One region of the Micromonospora sp. NPDC050686 genome, then DNA from elsewhere that is predicted to be linked to it. Evidence: riboswitches for the same ligand, from Rfam matches in the RefSeq annotation. Region 1 holds a riboswitch; the other holds the start of a gene.

Evidence for each region. Region 1 has a riboswitch for thiamine pyrophosphate ahead of thiE (thiamine phosphate synthase). Riboswitches for the same ligand answer to the same signal wherever they lie in the genome.
Region 2: it holds a riboswitch for thiamine pyrophosphate, as region 1 does, so the genes downstream of both, AB0H57_RS24145 (ECF transporter S component) here and thiE (thiamine phosphate synthase) in region 1, are expected to answer to the same signal.

The regions. Positions count from the first base shown of each region.
Region 1 is NZ_JBFAID010000006.1:110,755-119,401, reverse strand. Features, by position in the region: gene AB0H57_RS08030 (ThuA domain-containing protein) at 1-5,435, opposite strand, end outside; TPP riboswitch at 5,747-5,855, shown strand; gene thiE (thiamine phosphate synthase) at 5,850-6,476, shown strand; gene thiO (glycine oxidase ThiO) at 6,470-7,624, shown strand; gene thiS (sulfur carrier protein ThiS) at 7,615-7,815, shown strand; gene AB0H57_RS08010 (thiazole synthase) at 7,821-8,591, shown strand.
Region 2 is NZ_JBFAID010000044.1:9,558-18,204, reverse strand. Features, by position in the region: gene AB0H57_RS24165 (sensor histidine kinase) at 1-580, shown strand, start outside; gene AB0H57_RS24160 (response regulator transcription factor) at 577-1,236, shown strand; gene AB0H57_RS24155 (energy-coupling factor transporter transmembrane component T) at 1,239-2,039, opposite strand; gene AB0H57_RS24150 (ABC transporter ATP-binding protein) at 2,036-3,481, opposite strand; gene AB0H57_RS24145 (ECF transporter S component) at 3,511-4,098, opposite strand; TPP riboswitch at 4,173-4,279, opposite strand; gene AB0H57_RS24140 (alpha/beta hydrolase) at 4,370-5,194, shown strand; gene AB0H57_RS24135 (AAC(3) family N-acetyltransferase) at 5,191-6,003, shown strand; gene AB0H57_RS24130 (SIS domain-containing protein) at 6,000-6,749, shown strand; gene AB0H57_RS24125 (DUF6328 family protein) at 6,844-7,338, shown strand; gene AB0H57_RS24120 (acyl-CoA dehydrogenase family protein) at 7,489-8,647, shown strand, end outside.

The sequences.
Region 1 (8,647 bases):
GTCACGGTCAGCTCGTGCAGGCCGAGCGGCAGCTCGTACATGGCCTGCAGGGTGCCGCTGGCGTACGCCTTGCCGTCCAGCTGGCCGACCGTGCTCCGCAGGCCGGAGGTCGGGTCGACCGCCTGCCAGGAGATCCGGACGTCCTGGCTGTCCCCGTAGAGCTGCCCGTCGGCGATCCCGGACACCAGCAGCGTCGGTGCGGTGCCGTCGATCTGGAGCACCGCCGACTTCAACGTCTCGGCGTTGCCGGCGTTGTCGGTGGCCCGGTAGAGCAGCTCGTGCCGCCCGTCGCCGGTCACCTGCACCGGCCCGGTGTACGGGGTCCACGCGCCGCCGTCGAGCGAGAACTCCAGCGACTTAACCCCGGAACCGGCGTCGGTTGCGGCGAGGACCACCGGCACCGTGCCGGCGTGCCAGCCCTCGTCGCTCGGCGGCGCGAACGCCGCCGTGCTGACCGGTGCCGTCGCGTCGATCTTGATCGCGACCTTCTTGGTCTCCTCCATGTTGCCCGCCTCGTCGACCGAGCGGAACCGCACCTCGTGCTCGCCGTCACCGCTGACGGCCACCGGGGCGGTGTATGCCGTCCACGAGCCGGCCCCGTCGAGCTGGTACTCGGTGCGTGCCACCCCGCTGCCGTCCGCCCCGTCGGTGGCGGCCAGCGTGACGGTGACCGGCCCGGTGTGCCAGCCGGCGGTCGGGGTGCCGGAGACCGTGGCGGTGGTCACCGGCGCGGTGTCGTCGACCTGCCCGGCGGTCAGCCGGAAGTAGTCGAAGAACGCCGGCTTCGACACCGCCGCGTTGGCCCCGAGGGTGAACAGGCCGACCTTCGGGGTCGCCCCGACGGCGGCGTTGGTCAACGCCTCCAGCGTCTGCCAGTTCTCGCCGTCGGGCGAGTACGACGCGGTGAAGGTGTTGCCGCTACGGGCCAGCCGCAGGTGCCAGACCGCCGTGGTCAGGTTGCTCACCTGGGGCTGCGGGTTCTGTACCGCCCCGCCGATCTCGCTGCGGAACTCGATCCGCCGGTTGACCGGCTGGCCGGCCTGGTTGTCCACGATGAAGTCGAACTTCAGGTAGTTGTCGTCGTCGGCGTGGACGAGCAGACCCGCCTGCTGGTACTGCTCGGCCAGCTGGCTGCCGTCGACCCTCGTCTCGATGGTCCAGTCCCCGGACGGGGCGGTCTGCAGGATGAAGTTGGTCGGCCCGGTGTTGTCCGTGCCGTAGATGTCACCCTTCGGCACGTCGATCCGCAGCGCACCGTCGGTCACCTGGTACGTCAGCGGGTCCTCTCGCAGGATGGCGTTCCACCGGCACTTGTTCAGCGTGGTGCCGGTGAATTCGTCCGACGGGGCGACCGGCTCGGCCGGGGCGTCCGGCGTGATCTGGAACCAGTCGAAGACCGCATTCACCACCGGTGCCTCGGTGCCCCCGTTGAGCGCGAAGACACCGATCCGCGGGTTGTTGATGCCGGCCAGGGCGGCTGCCCGGCCGACCGTGGTGAAGGTGTTTCCGTCGGCGGAGACGGCGGCGGTCAGGTTCGTACCGTCGCTGATCAGCCGCACGTAGACGGTGTCACCGGCCGGCGCGGCGGTGGCGTCCGCCGACTCGTTGCGCGGCGAGCCTGCGGTCTCCCGGATGAACTCCACCCGGCGGCTGCCGGAGTAGAGCAGATCCACCTTGGCGTAGTTGTCGTCATCGCCGTAGAGGATCAGGCCGGCCTGCTGGTAGTTGGCGGTCACCGGCAGGGTGACCTTCGTGGTGGCCTGCCAGGCCCCGGTGGGCGCGGGCTGAAGCACCAGGTTGGTCGCGTCGTTGCGGGTGCCGTAGAGGTCACCCACCGCGGTGGGCAGCCGCAGCGCGCCGCCGGAGACCGAGTAGAGCTGGTTCTCCCGGACGACCGTCCAGCGGCCCTTGTCCAGTGCGCTGCCCGCGAAGTCGTCCGACCGGGCCCCGAAGCAGGAGGTGTTCGGGGCGTCCACCTTCACGGTGACCGTCGCGTACGCCTTCGCGCCGCGCTTGTCGGTCACGGTCAGGGTGGCCACGAACGTGCCCGGCGCGGTGTACGTGTGCCGCGCCCGCAGCGTCGTCGCGGTGCCGCCGTCACCGAAGTCCCAGGCGTACGTCAGCGGGGTGTCGCCCTCGGCGTCGGTGGCCGTGCCGTCGAACTCCACCGCGACCGGCGCGGTGCCGGTGGTCGGCGTCGCGGTGGCGGTGACCACCGGCGGCGCGTTGTCGGTGACGCCTCGGCCGAGGAAGTCCATCCAGTTGACGTTGAACACCGAGCCGGCGCCGCCGGCCGGGTCCTTCGCCACGAAGTACAGGGTCCCGACGGCCCGGTCGGTCGCGGTGACCGGCGCGGTGACGTCGGTGTACGTCTGCCAGTTGCCGGTGCCCGGAACGGTGGCGGTGGCGATCACCGGCCCGTCGACGGCGCCCGCGCGTACGTCGATCCGGCCGCCGCTGGTGGCCGAGGCGACCCGGAACCGGATCTGGTCGACGCCGGTCAGGTCGGCCGGCTGCACCGACCACCAGTCGCCGTCCTCGATGAAGCCGATGTTCTGCCCGCCGCCGGCCGCGTCGCTGGTGGTCTCCTTCTGCACGCCCGGGTCACCGCCGCCGGTGCTGCCGGGGGCCCGGCCGGTGGCGGTGTAGTACTCGGCCTGCTTCCGCTTGGGCTGCAACTGCTCGATCGCCCGGCCGGTGAGCGGGCCGGCCCCGCCGGCGCCCCCGGAGTCCGTGTAGCTCGCCTCGAAGACGGTGAAGACGTTCGCCTCGGCGCCGTGCCCGGAGGCGAGCGAGGTCTGCACCACGCCGGTGCAGCCGGTGTGCTGCTCCAGCGGGTGACCGTGCTCGTCGTGGCCGAGCAGCACCTGCAGCTTGACCCGGGCGCAGTCGATGGTGCCGTCCTCCGGGTCGGTCACCTTGATCGTGTAACGGACCTGGTCACCCCAGTCGAAGAAGCCGCCGTCCGGGGGGAACTCGATGGTCACGGTCGGCGCGGTGTTGCCGACGGTGACCGGCACGTTCGCCACCGCGGTACGGCCACTGGGGTTGGTGACGGTGAGCTGGGCGGTGTAGTTGCCGGCCGTGGCGTACGTGTGGGTCGGGTTCGCCTCGGTCGAGGTCTGCCCGTCGCCGAACGCCCAGGCGTACGTGAGCGTCCCGCCGTCCGGGTCGCGCGAGCCGGCGCTGGAGAACCGCACGGTCAGCGGTGCCGGGCCGGAGGTCGGGTCGGCGGCGGCCACCGCGATGGGGGCGCGGTCACCGGCGATGTAGTCGATCCGGTAGACCCCGGAGTTGTCGTTGTTGCCGCCGAAGCCGCTGCCCCACTCGATCAGGTAGAGCGCGCCGTCCGGACCGAACTCGAAGTCCATCGGCCGGATCATGCTCATCCCGGTCAGCAGTTGGTTGATGTCGATCAGCTCGGTGCCGGACCGGCCGACCTGCATGGTGTACATCTTCGACTGGTTCCACTCGCCGAACAGCGCCTTGCCGTCGAAGTAGGCCGGCCACTTGCGCTTCGAGGTGCTGTCGGCGTCGTACCGGTAGACCGGGCCGCCCATCGGGGCGCCCCCGCCGCCGATCTCGGGGAAGCGCGGGTTGCCGCCGTAGTTGTAGTCGACGGTGGCCGGGACGACCGGCGGCAGGGTGGTCAGGCCGGTGTTGTTCGGGGAGTCGTTCACCGGGGCCGCGCAGTTGAACTTCGCGCCGCTCGGACCGGACGGGAACTGGTAGTCGTTGTAGGCGACGTTCTGCCCCACGCAGTACGGCCAGCCGAAGTTGCCGGGCCCGCGGACGATGTTCCACTCCACCGTGTTGCCCGGGCCGCGCTCGGCGCTGGCGCTGCCGGCGTCTGGGCCGTAGTCGGCGACGTACAGCGTGTCGGTGGCCGGGTCGATGCCGATCCGGAACGGGTTGCGGAAGCCCATGGCGTAGATCTCGGGCCGGGTCTTCGCGGTGCCGGGGGCGAAGAGGTTGCCGGCCGGGACGGTGTAGCTGCCGTCGTCCTCCGGGTGGATCCGGATCACCTTGCCGCGCAGGTCGTTGGTGTTGGCCGAGGTGCGCTGCGCGTCGTAGTCCTGCCGGCCGGGCCGCTCGTCGATCGGGGCGTACCCGCTGGACTCGAACGGGTTGGTGTTGTCCCCGGTGGCCAGGTAGAGGTTGCCGGCGCTGTCGAAGGTCATCGTGCCGCCGGCATGGCAGCAGGTGTTGCGTTGGGTGTCGACCCGCAGCACGTCCTTGCGGCTGGCCGGGTCGAGGGTGTCACCGTTGACGGTGAACCGGGAGATCAGGTTGCGGGCCACCCCGTCGTTCGGCGCCCAGTAGAGGTAGATCCACTTGTTGGTGGCGAAGTCGGGGTCGAGGCGGAGGCCGAGCAGGCCGTCCTCGTTGCCGGTGAACACGTTCAGCGTCATCGCGGTGACCGGGTTGCCGCTGTCCGGCTTGACGATCTGCACCCGGCCGTCGCGCTCGGCGTAGAAGACCCGGCCGTCCGCGGCGATGTCCAGCTCCATCGGGTTGCTGGTGTTGCTGTCCAGGGTGACCTTCTCGAAGCTGCTGGTCTTCGAGGCCGCGCAGTCGCCGCGCTCCACCCCGGCCGCGGTGCGGATGCCGCCGAGCAGGTGGGTGAGGAACCCGGGCTCGGCGTACGACTCCCGGGTGTGCCCGCCGCCGGTGTACCAGGCCCGTCCGCCGTCGAAGTCCTGGCACCAGGCGATCGGGTGGTCGTGCCCCATCGCGCCGGCGCCCGGGGTGTAGCTCGTCTCGTCCAGGCTGGACAGCACGTGCACCTTGGCGCGCGGGTTGGTCCGGAAGTTGTACCACTCGTCGAACCGGGACCAGCGCTCCGGCAGGTGGGCGGTGGACGGGTGGGCCGGGTCCTCCACCTTGACGGTGGCCTGCTGGTTGGCCGGGTGGTTGGCGAACCAGGCGCCGACCAGGTCGCCGTACCAGGGCCAGCTGTACTCGGTGTCGGAGGCGGCGTGGATGCCGACGTAGCCGCCGCCCGCCTTGACGTACCGCTCGAACGCGGCCTGCTGGTCGGCGTCGAGCACGTCGCCGGTGGTGGAGAGCCAGATCACGGCGCGGTACTTGGCGAGGTTGTCGTCGGTGAAGGCCGCGCCGTCCTCGGTGGTGTCCACCGTGAAGCCGTGGTCGGTGCCGAGCTTCTGGATGGCGGCGATGCCGGTGGGGATCGAGTCGTGCCGGAAACCGGCGGTCTTCGAGAAGACCAGCACGGAGAACGCCTCGGCGGCCTGGGCCGCGCTCGCGGGCACCGGTGCGGCGGCCTGGGCCGCGGACACCGGCGCGGCGCCCTGGGCCGCGGCGGACGCCGGCGCGGGGGCGCCGAGCAGCACGGTCGAGGCCACGCTGAGGGAGAGCAGGGCGACGGGGATTCTTGATCGGCGATGCCGGCCGTGACGGCGGAACAAGGACACGAGGTCTCCTTCGTCCGGTGTGGACGTCCTGCGGAAGCGGCTCGCCGAAGACCGCCCGATCCGACTGCGGGGCGCCCTGCCAGCAGGGATCCCCGGTCCGCGAATTTTTGTCGAATCGCTGAACAAATTAGTTCCGGTCCATGTGTGCCGGGCAAGGGAAATGCTTGTAACGGTTCGGTAACGACACGTCACATTCCCCCATAGAGGACTCAAAGGGGATGGCGGACGGCCGCGTTCCCGGCCACCGGCGGCGCCCGCCCCCGCCCGACCTGGGCTTGGCGGATCCGGCGATCCGTCGTACGGTGACAACCACGTGACCCACGGGAGCCCGGTGCACCGGGCTGAGAGGGGGGCTGAGCGCCCCCGACCGTCGAACCTGATCCGGGTAATGCCGGCGCAGGGAGGAGAGTTGCCGTGCCGTCCCTGGGGCGACTGCATCTGATCACCGACACCCGGCCCGGCCGGGACCCGCTCGGCGTGCTGCGTGCCGCCCTGCCGGTGGCCCGCGCCGAGCTGGTCGTCCAGGTCCGGGTGACCGACGACGCCACCGACCGCGAGGCGTACGAGCTGGCCCGCGCGGCGGTCGCGCTCTGCCGGCCGTACGGGGCGACCTGCCTGGTCAACGACCGGCTGCACGTGGCGCTGGCGGCCGGCGCCGCGGGCGGGCACGTCGGTGCGGACGACCTGCCCGTCGAGGCGGCCCGCCGGGTGCTCGGGCCCACGGCGGTGCTCGGCGCCACCGCCCGGGAGCCGGACACCGCCGCCGCGGCGGTCGCCGCCGGGGCCGGCTACCTCGGCGTCGGCCCCTGCCACGCCACCGACACCAAGACCGGCCTGCCCGACCCGATCGGCCCCGCGGGCGTGCGCGCGGTCGCCCGGGCGGTGTCCGTACCGGTGATCGCGATCGGCGGGGTGACCGCCGCGACGGTGCCGGCACTGCGCGCCGCCGGGGCGTACGGGGTGGCGGTGGTCGGTGCGCTCTCGGCCGCCACCGACCCGGCCCGCGCCACCGCCGAGCTGATCGAGTCGCTGACGTGTTAAGCGGGGGCCCCGCTACTACCGAAAGCGTTAACCGGGGTCCCTTCCTTGCGGATGTGGGGGTGGTGGGGGCGGGGCCGGTCGGGCTGGCGATCGCGTGGCGGTGCGCGGCTCGGGGACTGCGCGTCGTGGTGCACGATCCGGCGCCCGGGTCGGGGGCGTCGCACGTCGCCGCCGGGATGCTGTCGCCGGTGGCCGAGGCGTACTTCGGCGAGCGGGAGCTGACCGGGCTGCTCGCCGAGTCCGCCGCCCGGTGGCCCGGGTTCGCCGCCGAGCTGGCCGAGGCGGCCGGCGCCGACCTGGGCTACCGCACCGACGGGACGCTGGTGGTCGGGCTGACCGCCGACGACCTGGCCGAGGCGCGCCGGCTCTGGGCGTACCAGCAGGGGCTGGGGCTGCCGATCAGCGCCCTGCGCCCGTCGCAGCTGCGGGACCGCGAACCGGCGCTGGCGCCCCGGGTGCGCGGTGGGGCGGTCGCCCCCGGCGACCACCAGGTCGATCCGCGCCGGCTGGTCGCCGCGCTGCGCACCGCCGCGCGACGGGCCGGCGCCACGCTGCTGCCCGGCGCGGTCACCGCGCCGAACGAGGTGGCCGCGCCGGTGGTCGTGGTCGCCGCCGGCTGCGGCGCCGCCGCGCTGACCGGCCTGCCGGTCCGGCCGGTGAAGGGCCAGGTCCTCCGGCTCCGCGCGCCCGGCCGTGGCGCGCCGGGCTTCCGGCACGTGATCCGGGGGTACGCCGACGGCGAGTCGGTCTACCTGGTGCCCCGGGACAGCGGCGAGGTGGTGGTCGGGGCGACCGTCGAGGAGCGCGCCGACACCGAGGTCACCGCCGGCGCGGTGCTGCGGCTGCTGCGCGCCGCCGTCGACCTGGTCCCCGAGCTGGCCGAGTACGAGCTGGTCGAGGCGTCCGCCGGGCTGCGCCCCGGCACGCCGGACAACGCGCCGATCATCGGACCGCTGCCCGGCCGGCCCGGTGTGCTCGCGGCCACCGGGCACCACCGGCACGGCATCGTGCTCACCCCGGTCACCGCCGACCTGGTCACCGAGCTGATCGTCACCGGCACCCCGGACCCGCTGCTCGCGCCGTTCCGGCCGGACCGGTTCGCCGGCGCGGCCGGGCAACCCGTCACGCAGGAGGAGACGTGGAACTGACCGTCAACGGCGCCGGGCGGGAAGTGCCCGGCGGAACGAGCGTCGAGGACCTGGTCCGCGCCGTCACCGACCAGCGGCGCGGGCTCGCCGTCGCGGTCAACGGGGAGGTGGTGCCGCGCGGCGGGTGGCCGGCCACCGTGCTGCGCGACGGCGACCGGGTCGAGGTGCTCAGCGCCGCCCAGGGCGGGTGAGCGCGGTGGCGCTGACCATCGGCGGCGAGACCTACGGCTCGCGGCTCATCCTCGGCACCGGCGGCGCGGCCAACCTGCACGTGCTGGAGCAGGCCGTCCGGGCCGCCGGCACCGAGCTGGTGACCCTCGCCCTGCGCCGGGTCGACACCAACGCGGTGGCCGGCGGCGGGCTGCTCGACCTGCTGGAGCGGTGCGGGGTGCGGCTGCTGCCGAACACGGCCGGCTGCCACACCGCCGCCGAGGCGGTGAAGGTGGCCCACCTGGCCCGGGAGGCGTTCGGCACCGACCGGGTGAAGCTGGAGGTGATCGGCGACGAGCGCACCCTGCTGCCGGACGGGGTGGAGCTGCTGCGCGCCGCGGAGGAGCTGGTGGCCGACGGGTTCACCGTGCTGCCGTACACCTCGGACGACCCGATCCTGGCCCGGCGGCTGGCCGACGTGGGGTGCGCGGCGGTGATGCCGGCCGGCGCGCCCATCGGCTCCGGCCTGGGGGTGAGCAACCCGCACCACATCCGGCTGATCCGGCAGGGCGTCGACGTGCCGGTGATCCTGGACGCGGGGATCGGCACCGCCTCCGACGCCGCGCTCGCCATGGAACTGGGCTGCGACGGCGTGCTGCTGGCCAGCGCCGTCACCCGCGCCGCCGACCCGGTGGCGATGGCCACGGCGATGCGGTACGCCGTCGAGGCCGGCCGCCTCGCCGCCGGCGCCGGTCGGATCCCCCGCCGGTTCCACGCCCTGGCGTCCACCCCGGACGAGGGGCGGCCCGAGCTGTGACCCGTGCGGAGCGGACCCGCCCCGGGCACCGGGCCGGGCCGGTGGGGGCGCCCGGG
Region 2 (8,647 bases), on a different contig from region 1:
GCTCCAGGCCGGGGCGGCGCAGGCGGTGCTCGACGCCGACGTCGCACGGGCCCATGAGTCGCTGGAAACCGTGCAGGACGTCGGGCGCGAGGTGGTGACCGAGTTGCGCCGGCTGCTGGTGATCCTCCGGGGCACCGAACCCGCGCCGGAGGGCCTGCCCTCGCTGCGGCGGATCGATTCGCTGCTGACCGCTGTCCGGGTGGCCGGGGGACGGACCGACGTCACCGTCACCGGTGACCTGGCCGAGGTGCCGGTGGCCGCCGACGTCAGCGGTTACCGGATCCTCCAGGAGGCGCTGACCAACGCCGCCCGGCACGCGCCCGGGGCGGCCGTCGCGATCACCGTGGAGGTGAGCGATGGCCAGTTGCGGTTGCACGTCGTCGACGACGGACCGGGCCCGGCCCGCGGCGGCTCCGACGGTGGCCATGGGCTCACCGGCATCCGGGAACGCGCCGAATTGTTCGGCGGGAGGGTCGAGGCAGGCCCGCGTCCGCACGGCGGGTTCCAGGTCCGGGTCGTGTTGCCGTTCGACGCCGACGTGGCCGGGTCGCCGCTGTCCGCGACCGGGAGTGCCAGGTGATCCGGGTCCTTGTCGCCGACGACGAGGCACTGGTCCGGGGCGGTCTGCGCATGATCCTCGGGGTGCACCCCGACATCGAGGTGGTCGCCGACGTCGCGGACGGTGCGGAGGCGGTGCGCCTCGCCGCCCGGCTGGAACCCGACGTGGTCCTGATGGACATCCACATGCCGCGCGTCGACGGGATAGCGGCCACCGAGCGCATCCTGGCCGCGCGCACCGACGTCCGGATCATCATGCTGACCACGTTCGACCTCGACGAGTACGTCTACCGGGCGCTGCGCGCCGGCGCGTCGGGGTTCCTGCTCAAGACCACCCCGCCCCGGGACCTGGCCGAGGCGCTTCGCACGGCGGCGCGCGGTGACGCCCTGCTCTCTCCGTCGATCACCCGCCGACTGATCGACCACTACACCGCCGCCGCGCCGGTCGCCGCCGGCCCTGGGCTGACGGAACTCACCGCCCGGGAGACCGACGTGCTGCGGCTGATGGCGCTGGGCCTGTCGAACCGGGAGATCGCCGGCCAGCTTTTCGTCGGCGAGGCGACGGTGAAGACGCACGTCAACCGCATCTTCGCCAAGCTGGGCGTCCGTGACCGGGTGCAGGCGGTGGTGCGGGCGTACCAGAGTGGGGTGGCGCGACCGGGCGGCGTGGCTTCCTAGGCCTAGCCGAGCAGCGGGCGGAAGGTGCCGAGCAGGACGCTGACCGTCAGCGCCGCACCGGCCGTCAGTGCCGCCGCGACGATCAGCAGCGTGTCGGCGAGAGTGAAGCGCTGCCGGCGGGCGACCGTCCGGGGGATGCCGGCGTCGAAGCCGCGCGCATCCATCGCCACCGCCAGCCGGGTGCCCCGCCGGATGGCGCCGACCAGCAGCGCGAACGCGGTCGACCCGAACAGCTGGAGCTTCGCCAGCGGGTTGCGGCCGGCGTCCACGCCGCGCGCGCGGCGGGCCATGCTGATCATCTGCCATTCCTGCTCCAGGAGCGGCACCAGCCGGAACGCCGCCAACGCGCCGATGGCGAAGCCGGCCGGCGCCTTCGCGTTCTGGACCAGCGCGTCGGCCAGGTCGGTGGCATCGGTGGTGGCGAAGACGATCACCCCGGGCAGCGCCACCGCCAGCAGCCGCAGCACCAGGCCGAGCGCGGTGACCAGGACCCCCTCGGTGACCAGGACGGGACCGGCGTGCAGCAGCACCGGGCCCGAGCGGTCGGCGGCGAAGAGCATCAGCGTGACCAGGATGCCGGCGGCGCCGGCCAGCAGCGGCCAGGCCCGCCGGGCCAGCACCCGGTAGCGGACGCCGAACAGCGGCAGCACGGCCAGTTCGACCGCGAGGGCGAGGGCCGGGGCGACCGGGTCCAGCGTCGCCAGCAGCACGAACGAGAAGACCAGCGCGGCGGCCAGCTTCGCCACCGGGTTGCGGCGGGCCAGCGGCGCGCCGGGCGCGGCGACCGGCTCGACGTCGATCACTGGCCGGCCGCCTCGGTCGGCTGCGCGGCTCGGCCCTCCAAGGTGACGGTCCGGTCGGCCAGCGCGGCGACGAAGTCCGCGTCGTGGGTGACCGTGACGACGCCGTGGCCGGCGTCGCGCAGCTCGGCGAAGAGGTCGACCAGCGCCAGCCAGGTCCGCCGGTCCTGGCCGAACGTCGGCTCGTCGCAGATGAGCAGGCGGGGCGCGGTGGCCAGGGCGGTCGCCACGCTCAGCCGCCGCGCCTCGCCGCCGGAGAGGGTGTACGGGTTGGCGCCCGCCAGCCGGCTGAGGCCCAGCCGCTCCAGCAGGGCGTCCACGGTGGCCCGTACCGCCGGCTCGGGCTGGCCGGTGCGGCGGGGCCCGAGCGCCAGCTCGTCGTGGACGGTGCCGGTGACGAACTGATGCTCGGGGTCCTGGAAGACCGAGCCGATCCGCCGGGTCAGGGCGGGGGCCCGCCAGCGGTGCGGGGGAGTACGGGCATCCCGGCCGGCGAGTTCGGCGGAGGCGGTGGCCGTACCGGTGCCGGGGCGGAGCAGCCCGCCCAGCAGCAGGGCCAGGGTGGACTTGCCGGCGCCGTTCGGGCCGAGCACGGCGAGCGCCTCGCCGGCGCGTACCCGAAGGTCGGTGGGGCCCAGCCGGGGCGGCAGGCCGAGCCGGTCGGCAGTGAGCAGCACGTCCCCGGCCGGACCGCTCGCCTGCCGGCGCGGCGCGGTGCGGCCCGGCACCCAGACGCCCTCGGCGGCGAGCGCGTCGCCGTGCCGGGCGAAGACCTCGGCCGGCGGTCCGTCGGCCCGGACCCCGCCGCCGGCCGCCAGCACGACGACCCGGTCGACCAGCGGCAGGGCCTCGGCGACCCGGTGCTCGACCAGGATCAGCGTGGTGTCGTCGTCCGCCGCGCGGGCGACGGCCGTGCGGACCAGCGCCGCGCCGGCCGGATCGAGGTTGGCGGTGGGCTCGTCGAGCAGCAGCAACTCCGGCCGCAGGGCGAGCGCCCCGGCCAGGGCCAGCCGCTGCTGCTCGCCGCCGGAGAGCGCGGCGGTGGGCCGGTCCCGGTGGTACGGGAAGCCGACCCGGCGCAGTGCCTCGTCCACCCGGGGCCAGATCTCCTCGGCGGGTACGCCCCGGTTCTCCAGCCCGAACGCGACGTCGTCGCCGCTGCGGGCCATCACGAGCTGGCTCTCCGGGTCCTGGAAGACGATGCCGACCCGTTCCCGGGCCTTGCGCGGGTCGAGCCCGTCGACCTCGACGGTGCCCTCCTGCTCGCCGGAGTCCTCGGCGAGCAGGCCGGCGAGGGCGGCGAGCAGGGTGCTCTTGCCCGCCCCGGAGGGCCCGAGCAGCAGCACCCGCTCCCCGCGCTCGATGCGCAGGTCCGCCCCGCGTACCGCCCAGCGCTTCCGCCCGGCGTGCCGCCACCCGAACCCGCGCAGCACCACCTCGCTCACCCGGCCGCGCCCCTTCCTCCGCGCCGGCGTCAGACCGCGGCGCGTTCGCGGCCGGCGGGGAAGCGGTCCAGCGCGCCGGTGTTGGCCAGGGCGCGGGTGAGCAGCCAGCCGCCGAGACCTGCCACGATCGCGGCGCTGACCACGGTGAGCGCCCCGTACGTCAGCCGGTAACCCATCCCGTAGGCGGTGTTCCAGACGAAGAAGTCGAACAGGGCGGCGCTGAGACCGGTCAGCGCGCCGGCGAGCAGCGCCGTCGGGAGCCGGAACGAGCGGTACGCGAAGGCGGCGAAGGCCAGCTCCGCGCCGAGCCCCTGGATCAGGCCCTGGACGATGGTGACGCCGCCCCACTCCGAGCCGAGCAGCGCGGAGACCGTCGCGGCGACCGCCTCGCAGAACAGCGCCGCGCCGGGCTTGCGGATGACCAGGCCGCCCAGCACCGCCGGGACCAGCCAGACGCCGTAGAGGATCGCCTGGGTGGCCGGCGCGGCGGCGAAGGCCGGGTCGGTCGCCTTCCACACCAGGCCCCAGGCCCAGAAGATGACGCCGAAGGCGACGGCGATCACCGCGGCGACCACGATGTCGATGGTGCGCCACTGCTTGCTGTTGGTGTTGTCCATGCGGTGCTCCCAGTCCAGTGGTACGAACCAGGAGAAGACGCACGCCGTGCCCGGACGGACCGGACGACGGCGCGGCTGGAGGTCGACCGAACTCCCTGCGCTGGCATTACCCAGATCAGGTTCGAGGGTCTGCGGGCCTCGGCCCGCACTCTCAGCGCTGTGCGCTCCCCTGTCGGAGGTGAAGTTGTCTCTCGGCAGACGCTAGCACCGTTGCCGGGCCCGGGCCCAGGTGGGCGGCCGGGCGTGGGTGGACCGGGTTAGGCTGCCGATCATGCAGATCGACGCGCGGGGTCTCACGTTCGAGGTACGCGCGGGCGGGCCGGCGGACGGCGACCCGGTGCTGCTGCTGCACGGGTTCCCCCAGCACAGCGGCGAGTGGGACGACGTGACGCCCGCACTGCACGCCGCCGGGCTGCGCACGTACGCGCTGGACCAGCGCGGCTACTCGCCGGGGGCGCGGCCGGCGGCGGTCGAGGCGTACCGGATTCCGGAGCTGGTGGCCGACGCGGCCGGCGTGCTCGACGCGCTCGGCGTGCCCACCGCGCACCTGGTCGGGCACGACTGGGGCGCGATCGTGGCCTGGGGCCTGGCGGCGGCCCACCCCGACCGGGTGCGGACGCTGACCGCGGTCTCCGTGCCGCACCCGGCCGCGATGGCGCGGGCGCTGGCCGACGACCCGCGCCAGAAGGCCCGCTCGTCGTACCTGGCGTTGTTCCGGATGCCGGGCAAGGCGGAGAAGGTGCTGCTCGGGCTGCGCGCCGCCGCGCTGCGCCGGATGCTCGCCGGGGTCGGCGACGCCGCCCGGGTGGCCCGCTACGCCGACCCGATGCGCGAGCCGGGCGCGCTGACCGCCGCGCTGAACTGGTACCGGGCGATGGCTGGGGCGGACCTGAAGGCGGTCGGCCCGGTGACCGTGCCCACCACGTTCGTCTGGAGCGACCGGGACGCCGCCATCGGGCGGACCGCGGCGGCGGCCTGCGCCGGGCGGGTGACCGGCGACTACCGCTTCGTCGAGCTGACCGGGGTGACCCACTGGATCCCGGACGAGGCGCCCGACCGGCTGGCCGAGGCGATCCTCGCCCGGGTCGGCCGGTGAGCGCGCCCGCCGTGCCGGCCCGGCCGCACACCCGCGCCTCGCTCGCCGCCCAGCTGCGCGCCCTCGGCGTACGCCCCGGCGGGACCGTGCTGGTGCACGCGGCCCTGCGCGGGCTGGGCTTCCTCTGCGGCGGGCCGGAGGCCGTGCTGCTCGCCCTGCGCGACGTACTCGGCCCGGACGGCACGGTGGTGGTGCCCACCCACACCCCGGAGAACAGCGACCCGGCGGGCTGGAGCAACCCGCCGGTGCCGGCGGACTGGTGGCCGGTCATCCGGGCGGAGATGCCCGGCTTCGACCCGGCGGTCACCCCGAGCCGGTTCATGGGCACCCTGGCCGAGCTGGTCCGGACCTCGCCCGGCGCCCGGCGCAGCGACCACCCGCACGTCTCGTTCGCCGCGCTCGGGCCGGCCGCCGAGCGGATCGTCGCCGGTCACACGCTGGCCGGCATGCTCGGCGAGGGCTCCCCGCTGGCCCGCCTGCACGAGCTCGACGCCGACGTGCTGCTGCTCGGCGTCGACCACGGCCACAGCACCTCACTGCACCTGGCCGAGTACCGGCAACCCGCGCCGCCCCGGCAGCGCTGCGGCGCGGCGGTGCGGACCGCCGACGGTGGCCGGGACTGGGTGTGGTGGGACGACGTCGACCTGGACGAGAGCGACTTCGCCCGGCTCGGCGCCGACCTGGAGGCGACCGGGGCGGTCCGGCTCGGCCCGGTCGGCGACGGGACGGGCCGGCTGGTGCGGCAGCGGGCGGCGGTGGACTTCGCGGTGGGCTGGCTGGCCCGCCACCGACGGACGGAGGAAGCATGACGGTGAGCGCGGAGGCGTACCTGGCGGTGGTCACGGAGACGATCGAACGGGTGGCGCGGACGCAACGCGACGCCGTCGGGCGGGCGGCCGACCTGATCGCCGAGGCGCTGCGGGCCGACGGCATCGTGCACGCGTTCGGCACCGGCCACTCCGAGGCGCTCGCCATGGAGATCGCCGGGCGGGCCGGCGGGCTGGTGCCCACCAACCGGATCGCGCTGCGCGACCTGGTGTTGCACGGCGGCGAGCCGGCCGGCGTCCTCGGCCCGAAGCTGGAACGCGACCCGGCCGTGGCGCACCGCCTCTACGCGCTGGCCCCGGTACGCCCGGCGGACATCTTCGTGCTGGCCTCCAACTCCGGGGTGAACGGGGCGATGGTGGAGTTCGCCGCCCTGGTCGCCGAGCGCGGCCATCGGCTCGTGGCGATCACCTCGGCGGAGCACTCGGCCCGGATGACGTCCCGCCACCCGTCCGGGCGCAAGCTCGCCGACTTCGCCGACGTGGTGCTGGACAACGGCTCCCCGTACGGCGACGCGACGCTCCCGCTGCCCGGCGGCGGCGCGGTCGGCGCGGTCTCCTCGATCACCGCCGCGCTGCTGGCGCAGCAGATCGTCGCCGAGGTGGTGGCGCGGCTGCTGGCGGCGGGGGAGCGGCCCCCGGTGTACCTGTCGGCCAACATCGCCGGTGGCGACGAGCACAACGACGCGCTGGAGGCCCGCTACGCCGGCCGAATCCGCCGCGGATCATGAACTGGTTTCGTCGACGTGGTGGCGGGGCACTTCCGGCGCTGCCGGCGGGGCGCTCCTCCGCCGGCGTCGCCGGTTGAGTGGGAGGTAGCGCCGAGTGTCGAAGGAAACCGAGAAGCAGCGCTGGCAGCGCAACTTCGCCGATCTGCTCCAGGAGTTGCGGGTCGCGCAGACCGGCGTGCAGATCCTCTTCGCGTTCCTGCTCACCCTGCCGTTCAGCAACGGTTTCACCCGGACCACCGAGTTTCAGAAGGACGTCTACATCGTCGCGTTGCTGGCCGCGGCGGCGGCCACCGCGATGATCATTTCGCCGGTGGCCTTCCACCGGGCGCTGTTCCGCCAGGGGCGCAAGCCGGAACTGGTGCGCTTCGCGCACACCATGGCCACCGGCGGGCTCGCCTTCATGCTGATCGCGATGGTCAGCGCGGTGCTGCTGATCACGGACTTCGTGCTCAGCCGGCCGATCGCGTTCCTGCTCACCGCGGTCACCGCGGTCTGCTTCCTAGCCTTCTGGGTCGTGCTGCCGTTCGCCCGCCGCAACTGGGGCGACGACGACATCGCCGACGAGGAGGACCTGCCCGCCCGGGACTGACCCCACCACCCTTGCGGCGAAAGGCGAAAATCGGAGGTGCCCGCACCGCTACCCCTGGGTAACACCCGGGGGTAGCTTTGTGATGTCGAGCACGTCACCGTGACGTCGAGCACGGCGACGAAGCCGGACCGAGGTGCGAGGGGGCAGCCGATGACCACGACCCAGGACAGCACACCCGTCTCCGACGGCGCCGGGCCGCTGCCGAAGGAAGCCGGCCAGGTCAGCGAGAAGGAGGCCCGCCAGGTCGCCGAGGCGGCCCGGGAGGCCGCCTGGGACCGGCCCAGCTTCGGCAAGGAGCTGTTCCTCGGCCGGTTCCGGCTCGGCCTGATCAACCCGTGGCCGCACTCCGACCCGGCCGACGACGCGCGCGCCGAGGAGTTCCTCACCGCACTCCGCGCCTTCCTCGACTCCGAGGTGGACGGCCCGGCGATCGAGCGGGACGCCCGGATCCCGGACGAGGTCCTGCTGGGCCTGGCCCGGCTCGGCGCCTTCGGCATGAAGATCGACCGGAAGTACGGCGGGCTCGGGCTGAGCAACCTGCACTACTGCCGGGCGCTGATGCTGGTCGGCTCGGTCAGCCCGGCGATCAGCGCACTGCTCTCCGCCCACCAGTCGATCGGCGTCCCGCAGCCCCTGAAGATGTTCGGCACCGCCGAGCAGAAGGAGACGTTCCTGCCTCGGCTCGCCGGCGGTGAGGTGTCCGCGTTCCTGCTCACCGAGCCCGACGTGGGTTCCGACCCGGCCCGGCTCGCCACCGTCGCCACCCCGACCGAGGACGGCACCGGCTACCGGCTCAACGGGGTGAAGCTCTGGGCCACCAACGGCACCCTCGCCACCCTGCTGGTGGTGATGGCCCGGGTGCCGGCCGCCGAGGGGCACCGCGGCGGGATCACCGCCTTCGTGGTCGACGGCGACGCTGAGGGCATCACCGTCGAGCGGCGCAACGCCTTCGTCGGCCTGCGCGGCCTGGAGAACAGCCTCACCCGGTTCCACGACGTCTTCGTGCCGAAGGAGAACGTGATCGGCGGCGAGGGCAAGGGTTTGAAGATCGCGCTGACCACGTTGAACACCGGGCGGCTCTCGCTGCCCGCGATGTGCGTGGGCGCGGGCAAGTGGTCGCTGAACGTGGCCCGCGAGTGGGCCGCCGACCGGGTCCAGTGGGGACGGCCCGTCGGCGAGCACGAGGCCGTCGCCAAGAAGCTGGCCTTCATCGCCGCCACCACCTACGGCATGGAGAGCATGCTCGACCTCTGCTGCCTGCTCGCCGACGACGACCGCAACGACATCCGGATCGAGGCCGCGCTGGTCA